4 regions of the Thermaerobacillus caldiproteolyticus genome follow, and region 3 is predicted to be linked to each of the others. Evidence: predicted binding sites of a transcription regulator. Region 3 holds the regulator's gene; each other region holds the start of a gene.
The links. The regulator Rex, encoded in region 3, represses fermentation and respiration genes when NADH is low (regulators of the CRP and FNR family bind a similar motif). The targets are predictions, from matches to a motif close to TTGTGAAATATTTCACAA.
Positions count from the first base shown of each region.

Region 1: the regulator Rex is predicted to act here: its motif matches at 3,387-3,404, upstream of ISX45_RS07405 (cytochrome c oxidase subunit 2A).
Region 2: the regulator Rex is predicted to act here: its motif matches at 2,232-2,249, upstream of ISX45_RS05885 (cytochrome ubiquinol oxidase subunit I).
Region 4: the regulator Rex is predicted to act here: its motif matches at 1,011-1,028, upstream of adhE (bifunctional acetaldehyde-CoA/alcohol dehydrogenase).

Region 1 covers NZ_CP064060.1:1,509,023-1,513,255, reverse strand. The annotation lists gene ISX45_RS07420 (carboxypeptidase M32) at 1-872, shown strand, start outside; gene ISX45_RS07415 (b(o/a)3-type cytochrome-c oxidase subunit 1) at 909-2,555, opposite strand; gene ISX45_RS07410 (cytochrome c oxidase subunit II) at 2,552-3,028, opposite strand; gene ISX45_RS07405 (cytochrome c oxidase subunit 2A) at 3,051-3,206, opposite strand; purine riboswitch at 3,534-3,635, shown strand; gene ISX45_RS07400 (xanthine phosphoribosyltransferase) at 3,784-4,233, shown strand, end outside.
Region 2 covers NZ_CP064060.1:1,192,589-1,196,821, forward strand. The annotation lists gene ISX45_RS05880 (bifunctional metallophosphatase/5'-nucleotidase) at 23-1,654, shown strand; gene ISX45_RS05885 (cytochrome ubiquinol oxidase subunit I) at 2,404-3,810, shown strand; gene cydB (cytochrome d ubiquinol oxidase subunit II) at 3,812-4,233, shown strand, end outside.
Region 3 covers NZ_CP064060.1:3,416,223-3,420,455, reverse strand. The annotation lists gene groES (co-chaperone GroES) at 1-133, opposite strand, end outside; gene ISX45_RS17250 (CPBP family intramembrane glutamic endopeptidase) at 402-1,139, shown strand; gene ISX45_RS17245 (YdiK family protein) at 1,144-1,326, shown strand; gene tatC (twin-arginine translocase subunit TatC) at 1,645-2,373, opposite strand; gene tatA (twin-arginine translocase TatA/TatE family subunit) at 2,398-2,553, opposite strand; gene ISX45_RS17230 (redox-sensing transcriptional repressor Rex) at 2,571-3,209, opposite strand; gene moaC (cyclic pyranopterin monophosphate synthase MoaC) at 3,239-3,733, opposite strand; gene ISX45_RS17220 (ABC-F family ATP-binding cassette domain-containing protein) at 3,859-4,233, shown strand, end outside.
Region 4 covers NZ_CP064060.1:3,069,042-3,073,274, reverse strand. The annotation lists gene ISX45_RS15375 (ATP-binding protein) at 1-512, shown strand, start outside; gene ISX45_RS15370 (hypothetical protein) at 631-858, shown strand; gene adhE (bifunctional acetaldehyde-CoA/alcohol dehydrogenase) at 1,049-3,652, shown strand; gene pflA (pyruvate formate-lyase-activating protein) at 4,012-4,233, opposite strand, start outside.

The DNA of each region.
Region 1 (4,233 bases), 1.8 Mb from region 3:
TTAGCCTGAAATTGTTGCGCGAACTCGGTTATGATTTTGCGGCGGGCCGCTTAGATGAAACCGTCCATCCGTTTGCGATTGGGCTTAATCCAAACGATGTTCGCATTACGACTAGATACGATGAGCGCGATTTCCGCACAGCGCTGTTTGGAACGATTCATGAGTGCGGTCATGCTTTGTATGAGCAGCATATTTCTAAAGAGCTCATCGGTACCCCGTTATGTACAGGAACATCAATGGGCATTCACGAGTCACAGTCATTATTTTATGAAAACTTCATCGGCCGCCATTATTCATATTGGAAACGAAATTATCCGCTTTTACAGCAATATGCGCCAGAACAATTTGCGAACGTACCGCTCGATGAGTTTTATCGCGCGATTAATGAAGCGAAACCGTCGCTCATTCGCATTGAAGCCGACGAATTAACATATCCGTTACATATTATGATTCGTTACGAAATTGAAAAAGGGCTATTCAATGGAACGATTGAAGTGAAAGACTTGCCAGATATTTGGAATGATAAGTATGAAGAATATCTCGGCATTCGTCCCGGCAATGATGCGGTTGGCGTCTTGCAGGATGTGCATTGGTCGGGAGGAAGCTTCGGTTATTTTCCTTCCTATGCTCTTGGCTATATATATGCCGCGCAATTAAAAAACGCGATGATTAAAGACCTTACTCATTTTGATGAGTTACTAGAAAGAGGGGAGTTGCTCCCGATTCGCGAATGGCTAACGGCCAACGTTCATCGCTTTGGCAAAACAAAAAAGCCGCTTGATATTTTGCAAGAAGCGACCGGTGAAGGATTGAATGCCGACTATCTTATTCAATACTTAGAAGAAAAATATAAAGCGATTTATCGGTTATAAACGAAATCCCCTCCTTGTTCGGGAGGGGATTCACTTCTACCATAGCTTATAACCTTTTGAACCCGGAGGAGCGTTTTGAATCATATCGATAAACGGAATGGTGTAAGCAATTAAAATAAGTACGACAGTAATACCGATCCAAAGCTTCCAGTTTTCTAACACAAGCGGTGTACGTTCTGTGCTTTCAGCGGCTTCGCCAACAGGGAACTCTGTTTCTCCTTTTGGTGCAAAGAATGCCAAGTTGGTTACAATGACAAGTACTAAGATAATACCGATGAATAAAATTGTTCCACCGACTGCTTGTGCAATCTGATATGGAATCCATTCAAGCGCTTGTGGCGAGTTTCCGTATGTGGAAAACGCGGAACGACGCGGCGCGCCAAGCAGACCAGCAAAGTGCATCGAACCGGACATAAAGCACATCCCAACAGCCCATACTACCGTTTGGATGATTGCTAATCGATTCATTGCTTTTGTCATCACTCGTCCACTTAAATGCGGAATGAGCCAATATGCTGCACCGAAGAAGGTGAGAACGACCGTTGTTGCTATTGTTAAGTGGAAATGCCCAGTAACCCAAACCGTATTATGCACGACTTGGTCTAACTGGTGAGAAGCATTGATAATTCCGCCGGCACCGGCAGGAATAAAGAATACCATTCCTACAAACGGTGCGAAGAAACGCGCATCTCCCCAAGGAAGTTTACGCAACCATCCGAAAAGTCCTGTAGTACCTTTTGAACGACCGTACATTTCAAAAGTCGCAAACATTGAGAAAGCGGTCATTAAAGATGGAATTACGACCATAAACGTTAAAACAACCTGTACATATTTCCAAAAAGGCTCAATTCCTGGCTCCAATAATTGATGGTGGAATCCGACTGGAATTGAGAAAATCAAGAATAAAATGAACGCTAAACGAGCTAGTGAGTCAGAGAAAATTTTTCCACCTATGACTTTTGGAATGACCACATACCATATCATATAAGCCGGCAGTAACCAGAAATAGACAAGCGGATGTCCAAAATACCAGAACAATGTCCGGCTGACTAATATGTTAATTCGATCGACAAGACCTAAAGACCAAGGTAATAATTGAATAAGAACAGTTGCCGCAACGCCTAATGTGCAGACTAGCCATAAAACCATGTTCACAACAGCCATAAAGGTGAGAAGAGGGCTTACTTGGCCTGGATGTTCTTTTTTCCATTTCATATAATGCGCGAACATCGCAAAGCCGCTCATCCAGCTTCCGACAACGACAAGTGTTAAACCAAGATAAAAGCCAGGATGTGCTTGTAAGGGTGCATAAAATGTGTAAAGAACAGAAGCTTGACCTGTTAAAATGAAGAAAGCGGTCATTGCCGTACCAAACGTCATTGTCCAAAAGCCGATCCAACCCCAAAAACGGACGCGATCGGAAAACGTACCGGCTGTTCGGCTTATCGCGGCAAATTGGAAGCCGATAATAAAGAATGTTGTTAATACAAGCCCAAGCAATACACCATGTGTTGTTAAAATCGTATAGTAGCTAATGTTGGCTGGAAGCGTAAACTTTCCAGAACGCACTAACGTTTGTAATAAACCGGCTAATCCCCCTAATCCTAATGCGATAAATGCGACGTAAATATGTGCCAATGCTAATCTCGCATCGCGACGATCCACTTTCAATGTTTCATTCATTGTTTATCCACCACCTTAATTCTTGCCGTCATCATATGGTGGCCGGCACCGCAATATTCGTTGCATAAAATGGTATATTCCCCGGTTTTATCAAAGGTTTTTGTGAATGAATTCACATATCCGGGCTCAACCATCATATTAATATTTGTTCCTACGACTTCAAAGCCGTGAATGACGTCTTTTGATGTGACATTGATCGTAACTTTTGCTCCTTTTGGGATTTCCACTTGGTTCGGTGTATAAGCAAATGCGGAAGCAACAATGTTAAGCTGGTATTCATTATCCCCTGTTTTTACTAACCCCGGCTTGTTAAATGGCGGAGTTTGATCTACTTTCTCAGGGTCGATCGTTGTTAAACAGCTTGGAGGCTGGTTGCCTTCGGCGAATGCGCTTACTCCAACAATTGTTAGAAACACAAATAAGCAGCCAATTCCGAACACGAGCCAAACTTTTTCATATTTATGCATATGCATATCGCCTTTTCTCTCCTTTCATTTATAGACGATGTAAAAACAAGAAATAGACGCTAACCCATGTGAAAATAAGGAAAAAACCGAGTAAAAAAACAGAGGTGAGTGTTCCTTTTAATGATGTTTGTTCTTCTGATACTCTGACGTTTGTCTTTGAGTGGTGTAGCTCTGTTTTTGACATCCTCCCATACCCTCCTTTCTGAATCCCCCAGAACTTTCTACACTTTTATCATACAAAACTAGTTAGAAAATGGTAGGAGCGTTTTACCATTTCACAAATTGTTCATTCCTTACTTTGTCACTATCATAACAGTAAAAAATTGATACGACAGTGATTTTCGCCGCATGAAGCCGCAAAAACTTGTGAAAATATTGTGAACGTCTGTCTTAGGAAAGGAATGATGATGAGGAGATAGAAAACGAACTATGATGTGTTTTTTTATATAATTGTTCGTGTTTTTTGAAAAAACTCTTTCCAAATTCAGAAAACCATGCTATACTGCTAGTAACTTTATATAGCTGACTCACTCATATAATTGCAGGAATATGGCCTGCAAGTCTCTACCGGTCGACCGTAAATCGACCGACTATGAGTGGCAATGTCAGAAACGGTTGGGTGAGGTTGACGTTTATGGCCCCAGTGTCTCAGTGAAGTGGCGTCAATCATTGCCCGTTTACGGCTTAAAAGACATTGCCTGACTCATGCATGAGTGAGGTCGGTGTTTTTTAAGCTTTTTTATTTTTAAAGGAGGAACAACATGCGTGAACTGATTGAAAAAATTGTAGAAGAAGGGGAAGTTCTTTCCGAGCACGTTCTCAAAGTGGATCGCTTTTTAAATCATCAAGTTGATCCGGTGCTGATGAAGCGGATTGGGGAAACATTTGCAAAAACGTTTCAGAACGAGAGTGTTACGAAAGTCTTGACGCTTGAATCATCGGGTATTAGTCCAGCGCTGATGACAGCGTATGCGTTAAGGGTGCCTCTTTTGATTGCCCGAAAACGGAAGTCATTAACGCTACAAAACGACTTATATACAGCGAAGGTTTATTCGTTTACGAAACAGGAAGAAACAGAAATTTCTGTTTCGCGATCATTGCTTCATGAAGATGACCACGTCGTTATCATTGATGATTTTTTAGCTAATGGCCAAGCGGCTTTAGGGTTAACAGAAATAGTAAAACAAGCGAATGCAAAAGTGGCTGGCATT
Region 2 (4,233 bases), 1.5 Mb from region 3:
ATTTATGAAAGGGGATATGAGAATGGAGTTTCCATCTAAACTGATGAAAAAGGCGATACCTATGCTTGCGTTATCGGTTGCTTTTTCTTCTGGAAGTGCATTCGCATCCGAACGATCAGAAAATCTGGGAATTCCAAAACAAGCCGATTCCTATCAACACCGTTATATTAACGTACAGTTGTTAGGAATCAATGATTTTCACGGGCAAATTGATGTCACTCGGAAAGTCGGAGGAAGAGCGGTTGGTCGAGCGGATTATCTTGCTGCTTATTTAAAGCAGCGTGAATCCGAAAATAAAAATACGCTTCTTGTTCATGCGGGCGATGTCGTCGGAGCAAGCTCTCCTGTATCTGCTCTTCTTCAGGATGAACCAACGATCGAAATTTTAAATAAGTTAGGTTTTGATGTTGGAACTCTTGGAAATCACGAGTTTGACGAAGGTGTTGACGAAATGTTACGACTCATCTATGGTGGAACGCATCCGGTGACAGGCTATTTTTCAGGAGCCAATTTTCCATATGTAGCAGCCAATGTGATCGATAAAGAAACAGGGAAGCCGATTTTACCACCTTATGTGATTAAAAAAGTTAACGGTATTCCGATCGGGTTTATTGGAGTCGTTTTATCTGATACACCGAACATCGTGACCCCAAGCGGAGTAGCTGGCGTTGAATTTACCGATGAAGCAGAGGCCATTAACAAAGCGGTAGCGGAATTGAAAAAGAAAGGAGTAGAGACGATCGTTGTACTTGCGCATAACCCAGGAATTTCTGGTACAAATGGTTCGAACGCAAGCGGAGAAATCGTGGACATCGCCAAAAACGTAGATGACGAAGTAGATGTGATGTTCGCTGGTCATAACCATTCTTATTTAAATGCAGAAGTGGATGGAAAACTTCTTGTTCAATCGTATTCATATGGAACGGCATTTTCTGATGTCGATTTACAAATTGATCCGCGTACAAAAGACGTGGTGTCCAAGAAAGCCGAAATCGTCACAACATATCAAGATGCGATGAAACCTGACAAAAAAATTAAACGGTTGATCGAAAAATACGAGAAAAAAGTGGCGCCAATTATCAATCAAGTCATTGGCACGGCGAAAGAGACGATTACAGATGAGCAAAGCGCAAGTGGCGAATCAGCTTTAGGCAACCTCATCGCTGATGCACAGCGCGATTCGATGAAGACCGATTTTGCTTTCATGAATCCGGGCGGCATTCGAGCAGATATTGAGCAAGGAGAAGTAATATGGGGAGAATTATATAACGTCCAGCCATTCAGCAATCAGCTAGTGAAAATGACATTGACGGGTGAGCAAGTGCGTCGTCTTCTTAATCAGCAATGGCAGTCGAACCAAACCCGCATTCTTCAAATTTCAGGACTGAAGTATACATGGGATGCGAAAAAGCCGATCGGAGAGAAAGTCGTCGATATTTACTTGTCGGATGGAACAAAACTTGATCCAAACGCAGAATACACCGTCACTGTTAATAGTTTTCTTGCTGATGGGGGAGATAACTTTACTGTATTAACAGAAGGGAAGAACCGCGAAGTCGGTCCTGTTGATCTTGATGCTCTTATCAACTACATTAAAAAGCTCCCTCAACCATTTGACGCTAACACTGAAGGTCGAATTCAAAAGATTTCTTAAGCTTTACATATCGCGCAATAAAGACAACAAGAGACCATTTTCATCTACACCGCAGCGTTTTCTGTTGCGGTGTTCTCAACAAGAGGGATATCTTATCAAGGCAAGGAAGAAAAACAACGTCTCTAAGGCGTTGTTTTTTATATTAGTGGAATAATAGAAATCTAAAAATGGTGATGAGTAATACTGATCTTACATATGAATTTAGTTTATTCCAATTAGTATTTACGTTTGTTTCCTCTAATGGATATATGATCCTCATATATAGCTAATTTATTCCTCTTTTAGCCATTTTTGATTATATGTATAAGATTTTTTACGAATTTCGTCGTAATTTTGTAACATATTTGTCAAACTGTCAAAGAAATTATGACCGTTTTTTTGTTATAGTATTAGCGAGATTCTCATTCAATAGAGATTCTAAATAGAAATTGTTTTCGTTACCCAGAAAGTGCCAGTTCTTTAGGGAGTTTTCATGTTTCCTATATTAATTATGTTTCATTTTGTGAAATTGTGAACATGGTATAACTTCAGGTCAAATTTGATGAAATTATTAAGGGAGGAATTAAGCTGGATAGTTATGTGAAATAATGAACATGATATCACCTGAGGTCAAATTCTGATGAAAATCTTAAGGGAGGAATCAAGATGCATAGTTATGTGAAATCATGAACATATAGTTGGTTATGTGAAATTATGAGCATGATGCAACCTAGATCGAATTCTGGCGAATACTTAAAGGAGGAACTACTATGGATCCAGTCATGTTGGCAAGAATACAATTTGCATTGACTACAATTTACCACTTCTTCTTCGTGCCGCTTACCATTGGTTTGGCATTTATTATCGCTTTAATGCAAACATTATACGTTGTGAAGAAAAAAGAGATTTATAAAAAAATGGCGAAATTCTGGGGGCATTTGTTTCTGATTAACTTTGCTGTAGGGGTTGTAACAGGAATTATTCAGGAATTCCAATTTGGGATGAACTGGTCGGATTATTCTAGATTTGTCGGTGACGTCTTCGGGGCACCTCTGGCCATTGAAGCATTGCTTGCCTTCTTTATGGAATCCACTTTTATCGGCCTTTGGATTTTTGGCTGGGATCGTTTACCTAAAAAAGTGCATTTGGCAAGCATTTGGCTTGTATCTATTGGAACTATGATTTCTGGTTTTTGGATTTTAACGGCAAACGCCTTCATGCAAGTGCCTGTTGGTTATGAAATTAGAAATGGCAGGGCGGAAATGGTTGACTTTCTTGCGCTTATAACCAATGGACAATTATGGGTGGAGTTTCCGCATGTCATCACAGGTGCATTAGCTACCGGAGCATTCTTCATTGCTGGTGTAAGTGCTTATAACTTATTAAAGAAGAAACATATCGAATTTTACAAGAAATCCATGAATATCGCCTTAATCATTGGTTTCATTGGCAGTTTGGGTGCTGCCTTCAGCGGACATGCCCAAGCACAATATCTTGTAAAAACACAGCCAATGAAGATGGCAGCTGCAGAGGGTATTTGGGAAGATACTCCCGATCCTGCGCCATGGTCAGCATTTGCTTGGATTGATACAAAGAATCAAGAAAATAAGTTTGAGTTAAATATTCCTTATGCATTAAGCTATTTATCTTATTCTAAATTTGAAGGCAGTTTAAAAGGAATGAAAACTCTCCAAGCCGAATATGCGAAAAAATACGATCCAATCGTTGGTGAAGGTACGAATTATATCCCTCCGGTCAAAACGACGTATTGGAGCTTCCGTCTAATGATTGGCTTTGGTATGGCGATGATCTTATTATCGATGATTGGTTTGTATTTGTGGAAAAGGGGACGAATTGAGCAAAGCAGTATGTTCTTGAAAATCCTTGTTCCGGCTATCTCATTTCCGTTTTTGGCAAACACTTTCGGATGGATCATGACCGAAGTGGGCCGTCAGCCATGGACAGTATTTGGATTGATGACAACAGCTGATGCTGTATCACCAAATGTTTCTTCAGGGACCATTTTATTTTCAATCATTATGTACGCACTGATATTCACCATTCTTGCAGGTGTGATGGTTTATTTAATGGTCCGTGAAATTAAACGAGGACCGGTAGAGCATCAAGATGCAAATTCAACAGTATTAATAGATCCATTCAATAAGGCAGGTGCTTAAGATGGAATTGAGTGAAATTTGGTTTGTCTTAATCTCTGTACTCTTTATTGGGTTTTTCTTTCTTGAAGGTTTTGATTTTGGCGTAGGAATGTCGACTCGTTTCCTTGCTCGTGATCAAAAAGAGAGAACTATTATGGTGAATACAATCGGTCCTTTCTGGGACGCGAATGAAGTATGGCTAATCACTGGAGCGGGCGCCATTTTTGCGGCCTTTCCGCACTGGTATGCAACGATGTTCAGTGGCTATTACTTGCTGATGCTGGCCGTCTTGCTGAGCCTAATTGGACGCGGTGTCGCTTTTGAATATCGCCGCAAGGTTGAAGACGCACGCTGGACGAATGTGTGGGACTGGGTGATCTTTTTCGGAAGCTTGCTGCCGCCGTTCCTTCTAGGTGTTCTGTTTACAAGCATGCTTAAAGGTAT
Region 3 (4,233 bases):
CTGTACCAACAGCTACTACTTTTCCTTCTTGTGGTTTCTCTTTCGCAGTGTCTGGTAACACAATACCACTTGCAGTTTTTTCCTCTGTCTCAACTAGCTCAATAACAACGCGATCACCTAATGGCTTTAACACGGGAAACAACCTCCTTAAACATAATTTTCGCATCGTTTTATTAGCACTCGTTTATATCGAGTGCTAACACACTTATAATATTAATGAACTTCTCCTTTTTTTGCAAGTAGAAAATATAAAAAATTTTATTTTTCATGCACCCTTTTCAATTATGTCACATTCTTTCAAATCTAAATCGCCATTATAAAAACTTTTTTGTGATGATTTCGTGGGAAGTTGTGCTAAAATACGAGAAGCACGATTATTTTTTAGAAAAGGGGTATTTCCATTGAAACGGCGCCACTGGTATATCATAATTGCATATATCATTATGCAGCTGTCAGGAATCGTTGGTGTTCCACTGTTACGTGCGATCGGAGTTGGTTCTTCATCGGCCGATGAATATACAGCGAATTCGGTCGCTTCCGGTTATTGGGCGGTTATTAGCTTCCTTGTTACATTTTTGATCATCTTATTTTTATTAAAAGAGGACATAAAAGAGCAGTATAATGCTCGCCATCGTGCTTCCAATGTGGCGACTGTCATGTGGGCCATAGGAGGGTTTTTTCTAGCATTGTTTTCTCAAAGCATTGCTGCTACGATTGAAACTCGCTTTTTTGGAATCGAACCGGGCTCAGAAAATACAAGAAGAATTGTGGAAATCATTAGACTGACTCCATCACTTGTGATTGTTACCTCCATCATCGGGCCGATTTTAGAGGAAATCATTTTTCGAAAAATTATTTTCGGTTCCCTTTATAAAAAATATAATTTCTTCATCGCAGCGATTGTAAGCTCATTATTATTTGCTGTCGTCCATATGGAACTTGAGCATCTCTTACTGTACGCAACGATGGGGGTTACCTTTGCCTTTCTTTATGCGAAAACCAAGCGCATTATCGTACCGATATTTGCTCACGTGACCATGAACACATTCGTTGTTTTTATGCAAACTATTTTCGCGGATGAAATCGAAAAAATAATGCGACAAGCAGAACATGTCCAGTTCATATTTGGAGGATTTTGATAACATGAGAACTTCACCGTTACATATTGCATTGTTCTATTTCTTAATGGGAGCATTATTCACGTATCTAGCGATTCAAAGTGCTCACGAAACCATTTGGAACTTCTCTACGATTGTGTTAATGGTGATCGCTACACTAGACTTCGGGACAGCATTGCGCATGCTCGCTTTTTATTTTAAAAAATAAACCTCCCTGCATTACACGGGAGGTTTTCTTGTTATATCCGAATTTACACCTTGCTTTCTTTTTTAAGGAGGCTTGTCTAGCTTCAGCACCCAAACAGTTTACTTTTCGAATTGACATCCATGCAAAACTTGCGCAAAGCATAAACTGGCGAAGTCATGCCCGAGAGCTCTGGGACCAAACCAGCCCCCTCAAGGTAGCAAAAAACGTCCAGCGGGTGAAGAGCATTTGCCCATCACGGGAGCTAGGATGGTTACATTTCGCTGTTTGCCCAGAGGAAGCGGGCAATTTTTAAGCGGAATTGGGTCGCTTTCGCTTTTCTTATTGTTCCGCTAACCGTGCTCTTCGATAAGCTATCTTGGAAATCCATATGCTTATTTCATATAAAATCGAGAGCGGAATCATGACAATCACCTGTGACAATACATCCGGAGGGGTAATAATCGCTGCCACAATCAGCAAAACAAAGTAAGCATACTTGCGTACTTTTACTAAAAACATTGGAGTAATCAGTCCTAGTCTTGTCAAAAACATAACGATGATAGGCAGCTGAAAGACTAAGCCAAACGGCAAAACGAGCTGAAGTAAAAATTCAAAATATTCATTAATCCCAATCACTTGATGAATACCTAGGCTAGAAGCTAAATTTTGCATAAAGCGAACGACAAATGGAAACAAGACAAAGTAAGCAAAACTCACACCCGCCAAAAAAAGAAGAAGAGACAGTGGAATATAGCTCAACGTCACTTTTCGTTCTCTCTCGTATAATCCTGGACTGATAAACGCCCAAAGTTGATAAAGCAGAACTGGTGAAGTCATGATTAGTGCAATCACAAACGCAAACTGCATATAAATTTTAATAGGATCTGTCAATCGAAACGCGTTCATCGTTAATTCTTTCGCTTCACCGGCTTTCTGCAAATACAAAATGACTGGCTCTACTAAAAAGAAGCTAGCAATCATCGCGATGACAAAAAAGACAACAACAATGATAAGCCGTTTTCGTAATTCTCCTAAATGCTCATATACGGACATTTCTTTATCGTTCATACCTAATCATCCTACCATTATCTATTACGCTTTTTTGTTGCTTTCTTCATCCTCATCTGCTAACCCTTTTGTAGCATCTTTAAATTCCCGCAACGATTGACCGAGCGACTTCCCGAGATCGGGAAGCTTCTTCGTTCCAAATAATAATACGATGACAACCAAAATGAGCAAGTATTTCATTCATGATTCGCTCCCTTTTATTTAGATGGGTAGTTTTTTAAAAAATACACTAATGACTGTAATTCGATGGCCAAATCAATATGATGAACACGAATATTATCAGGTACGTTTAGTCGAGCGGGAGTGAAATTTAAAATCCCTTTAATCCCCTTTTTCACAAGACGATCTGTAATAGCCTGTGCCACATGAGCTGGTACCGTCAAAATCGCCACAGAAATCTCATCATGAAGACGCTCCTCTAACTCATCAAGGTGATAAACAGGTACCCCGCCTACTTTCGCCCCTACTTTTGCTTTATCAACATCAAATGCCATGACAATTTTCGTGTTATTATTCTTCGTAAAATTGTAGTTTAAAAAAGCCGTTCCTAAGTTTCCGACCCCTACTAATGCTACTTCCGTAATTTCATCCTGATCGAGCGTCTTGCGAAAGAAAGACAATAAATAGTTCACATTATAGCCATAGCCTTTTTTCCCAAGTGCTCCAAAATACGAAAAATCACGGCGAATCGTGGCGGAATCTACTTTTACTGCATCGCTTAACTCTGCTGAAGAAACACGCTGCTTTCCTGAGGCATGTAAATTTTTCAAAAAGCGATAATATAACGGCAAACGCTTCGCCGTTGCCTGTGGAATTTTTAGCTGTTCATTGTTCATGACTACTCCCCCACATTCTCTTTAGCCAACTACTTGTCCTCTCGTCGAAAGTGACCTGATTTTCCACCTGTTTTTTCCACTAGATAAGTTGGTCCAATGATAATTCCTTTATCTAGCGCTTTACACATATCGTAAACCGTCAATGCACAGACAGAAGCCGCAGTTAGCGCTTCCATTTCAACCCCTGTGCTTCCTTTTGTTTTTACAGTTGCTGTAATGAGCAGTTGATAGCGAGACGTCTGTTCTTCCACATCCCAAGCAAATTGAATATCGACACCCCTTAACATTAAAGGATGGCACATTGGAATGAGATCAGCGGTCTTTTTCGCCGCCATAATTCCGGCTACTTGAGCAACGGCAAGAACATCTCCTTTTTGGATCGCGCGATTCGAGATTTTTTCATAAATTTCTTTATTCATCATCACGCTCGTTCTTGCCACAGCGGTCCGAACCGTATCAGTTTTTTCTGTAATATCGACCATTTTTGCATGACCTTGTTCATTAAAGTGAGTAAACGATGACAATGTAAATCTCCTCCACATTATAAACTATACACTATTTTTTCTCATCTGTCTTTTCCGACTCGTTTTATTGCCCAACGAAAACGATTTGCGCTACACTATTATTGTCGAACGAGAGGTGAAAAACAATGATCATTTTACAAGTCAATCAACTGGCAAAATATTTCGGAGCTGAACTTATTTTATCGAATATAAAACTAGAAATACAATCAAAAGACCGGGTTGCTCTTGTTGGGAGAAACGGAGCGGGAAAATCGACACTTCTAAAAATCATTGCCGGTGAAATGTCTTATGATAGCGGGGAAATCATTAAGCCGAAGGATGTAACGGTCGGATACCTGGCCCAAGATAGCGGTCTTCATTCCACGTTATCAATATGGGATGAAATGATGACAGTGTTCGCTCCGCTAAAAACAATGGAAAAAGAATTGCGGATGATGGAACTGCAAATGGGTGACCCAAATATGTTGGCCGACCCTCAGCGTTATGAAAAATTATTAAAA
Region 4 (4,233 bases), 350 kb from region 3:
TAAACTCCGTAAATAAGGATTTATACTCCGTAAACAAAAATCGACACTCCGTTAATAACCATAAAAACTCCGTAAACAAAGGTGTCGACTCCGTAAATAATGACATTAAGTCCGTAAATAAAGATCCGGATTTCATAAGTGATATGATGAACTCAGTAAATAAAGATTCTAACTCCATAAATAATCCATCGAACTCCGTAAATAACAAAAACGATCGATCTTCTGAGATGGCTTCGTTCGTTGAGTCTGGACAGATTCATGAAGAATTATGGAATATAGCGGAGTTAGCACGAAAGAAAAAACGTCTTCATCCAAGTGTAATGGAACAAATCATTTTACAGCTTTGTGCCAAAAAACCGTTAATGTTAAAAGAATTAGCCACATTGTTAGCAAGAACGCCTGATGGTTTGCGAAACAACTATTTAGCGAAGTTGTTAGACGAAGGGAAAATACAATTAAAATATCCTAATCAGCCAAATCACCCAAGGCAAGCTTATATAACGAAGAAATGATTTTTCTTTATATTGTACAATAACAGTAGGATTCACAATTTGTTCAATATATAACAAACAACTGTTTGAAAAAACGTATTACAATAAGAGCAAACATGGTAACATTAGGAGTGAGAACATGATTGTTTGCGAGTGGAGAGATTTTTCAACTGATGTAGCAACTTATACACTGGAGAGCTTTGAAGAAACGATTGGCGACTCGTTTGAAGCGATGATGTTTGAAGAGGGGAATGACATCCCTTCTTATATATGGACAGTTAATTACGTCGTTATTATTAAAAGAAATACACGAATGTATCATGATATTTCATTTACTAAAATTCCTCGCAATCCTGTTTGCGAGTAGCAGTAACGAGCTATCTTGGACGATAGCTCGTTTTTTACAAAAAAAAAGATTGTTCAATATTTCACAAATTTGACAAACCGAAATCCCAGTCGACCGTTTATAATGAAAGTGTGCTGGATGAGATGATTCTCATCTAAAATTTTTCTTTTTGTTTGTGAAATTCTTCACAAATTAATAGGAGGTCGTCAACATGGCTGTTGAAGAAAAAGTGTTAGACAAAAAAAGTGAAGTGACCAAAATGATCGACCAGCTTGTCGCGAATGCTCAAAAGGCACTAGAAAGATTTAGAGATTACGACCAAGAAACGATTGATAAAATCGTTAAAGAAATGGCGTTGGCTGGACTCGATCAGCATATGTCATTAGCAAAACTTGCAGTCGAAGAAACAAAACGTGGTGTATATGAAGATAAAATCATTAAAAATATTTTCGCAACCGAATATATATACCACAATATTAAGTACGATAAAACGGTCGGTATTATTCGTGAAAATCCGCATGAAGGAATTGTGGAAATTGCAGAACCGGTTGGTGTAATTGCAGGGGTAACACCAGTAACAAACCCGACATCAACGACGATGTTTAAAGCACTTATTTCGATTAAAACACGTAACCCAATCATTTTTGCTTTCCATCCATCTGCGCAAAAATGCAGTAGTGAAGCAGCAAGGGTTTTACGTGAAGCAGCGATTAAGGCAGGCGCTCCAGAACACTGTATCCAATGGATCGAAACACCTTCATTAGAAGCAACACAACAACTCATGCATCATCCAGGTGTTTCTCTCATTTTAGCAACTGGTGGCGCAGGTATGGTGAGGGCTGCTTATAGCTCAGGAAAACCAGCTTTAGGTGTTGGTCCTGGTAACGTCCCTTGTTATATTGAAAAAACGGCGAATGTGAAACGAGCGGTCAACGATTTAATTTTATCAAAAACATTTGATAATGGCATGATTTGTGCTTCTGAGCAAGCTGTAATCATTGATAAAGTGATTTACGACAAAGTCAAAAAAGAAATGATCGAAAACCATTGTTATTTCTTAAATGAAGAAGAAAAGAAAAAAGTAGAAAAACTCGTGATCAATGAAAATACGTGCGCTGTCAACCCTGATATCGTTGGGAAACCGGCATATGAAATTGCAAAAATGGCTGGTGTCGACGTACCGAAAGACACGAAAATTCTTGTTGCCGAATTAAAAGGAGTCGGTCCGCAGTATCCACTTTCTCGCGAGAAGCTAAGCCCTGTGTTAGCTTGTTATACAGTAAATAGCACAGAAGAAGGTTTTAAGCGTTGTGAAGAAATGCTAGAGTTTGGGGGATTAGGTCACTCAGCTGTGATTCATTCTGATAATGAAGATGTAATCACAGAATTTGGCAAGAGAATGAAAGCAGGCCGAATTATTGTCAATGCTCCATCTTCACAAGGAGCGATTGGTGATATTTATAATGCATATATTCCATCGCTAACACTCGGCTGTGGTACATTTGGCGGAAACTCTGTATCAACGAACGTAGGAACGATTCACCTCATTAATATTAAGAAAATGGCGAAAAGGACTGTCAATATGCAATGGTTTAAAGTACCACCAAAAATTTATTTTGAGAAAAATGCTACGCAATATTTGGCGAAAATGCCGAATATCTCAAAAGCGTTTATTGTTACAGACCAAGGTATGGTGAAACTGGGATACGTAGATAAAGTGTTATATTATTTACGAAAACGCCCAGATTACGTTCATTGCGAAATTTTCTCGGAAGTAGAGCCCGACCCATCCATCACGACGGTGATGAAAGGTGCCGATATGATGAGAAGCTTCGAGCCAGATGTGATTATTGCGCTCGGCGGCGGTTCAGCGATGGACGCAGCGAAAGCGATGTGGCTGTTCTATGAACATCCAGAAACAGACTTCAATGGATTGAAACAAAAATTCTTAGATATTCGGAAACGTGTTTTTAAATATCCAAAGCTAGGCCAAAAAGCGCAATTTGTGGCGATTCCAACAACATCAGGAACGGGTTCAGAAGTTACATCATTTGCGGTTATTACCGATAAAGAAAATAACATTAAATATCCATTGGCAGACTATGAATTAACACCAGATGTGGCGATTGTCGACCCGCAATTTGTCATGACATTGCCAAAACATGTAACAGCCGATACAGGGATGGACGTACTAACTCATGCGATCGAAGCATATGTATCTAATATGGCAAACGACTATACAGACGGTCTTGCAATGAAGGCGATCCAACTTGTTTTTGAATATTTACCAAGAGCTTATAAAAACGGAAATGACGAAGTTGCCCGTGAAAAAATGCATAATGCATCAACGATTGCGGGTATGGCATTCGCGAATGCGTTCTTAGGCATTAATCATAGTTTAGCTCATAAACTTGGTGCGGAATTCCATATCGCTCACGGACGGGCTAACACCATTTTAATGCCGCACGTCATTCGCTATAATGCAACAAAACCGAAAAAATTCGTAGCATTCCCTAAATACGAATATTTCGTTGCAGATCAACGTTATGCAGAAATTGCAAGAATGCTAGGCTTGCCAGCTCGGACAACCGAAGAAGGGGTAGAAAGCCTCGTTCAAGCGATTATTAAGCTAGCAAGAGAACTAGAGATTCCAATGAGCATTGAAGCATGTGGTGTCAGCAAACAAGAATTTGAAAGCAAAGTCGAAAAATTAGCAGAGCTTGCCTTTGAAGATCAATGTACAACCGCTAATCCGAAGCTCCCGCTTGTCAGCGATTTAGTAGAAATTTATCGCCAAGCGTTTAAAGGAGTGTAATAGATCCCTCAGCTTCTCCTCTGAGAAAGGCTTATGAATCAAGGGAGCGGGTCCCTTATTCATAAGCTTTTTGTATGAAAAATAGAAGCTAAATTATTGTAATTACAATATCGCATTTTTCATTAGATGGTGGCGAGAGGAACGACCGCCATGTGAGTTTTCTGTGCAAATAACTGCGAGTCCTATTATTTCATCAATAGATTGGGAGTAGAAAATTACTCATGGATACTTTGATTCACAAACACTTCTGCAGGTGAATATGTCTATGGCGGCTAAGCAGGGATTTTTTCTTTTTTTGTCAACTTTCCCACCAATCGGCTGATGCATGAAGTAGAATTGCAATGAAAAGACCTCTTACGTTACGTAAGAGGCACGGAAGGTTCATTTCCATGTAAGATTTGTTGTGCCATTTGAATGCTTTCTTCCGAAGGAGGTTCAATACCCTCAAGAGGGTAAGCAAGTCCAAGGGTCTTCCATTTGTATACCCCCAATTTATGATAAGGAAGGATTTCGATTTTCTCTACGTTGTTGAGTGTGCGAATAAATGCGGCGAGACGGTGTAAGTCCTCTGGATCATCTGT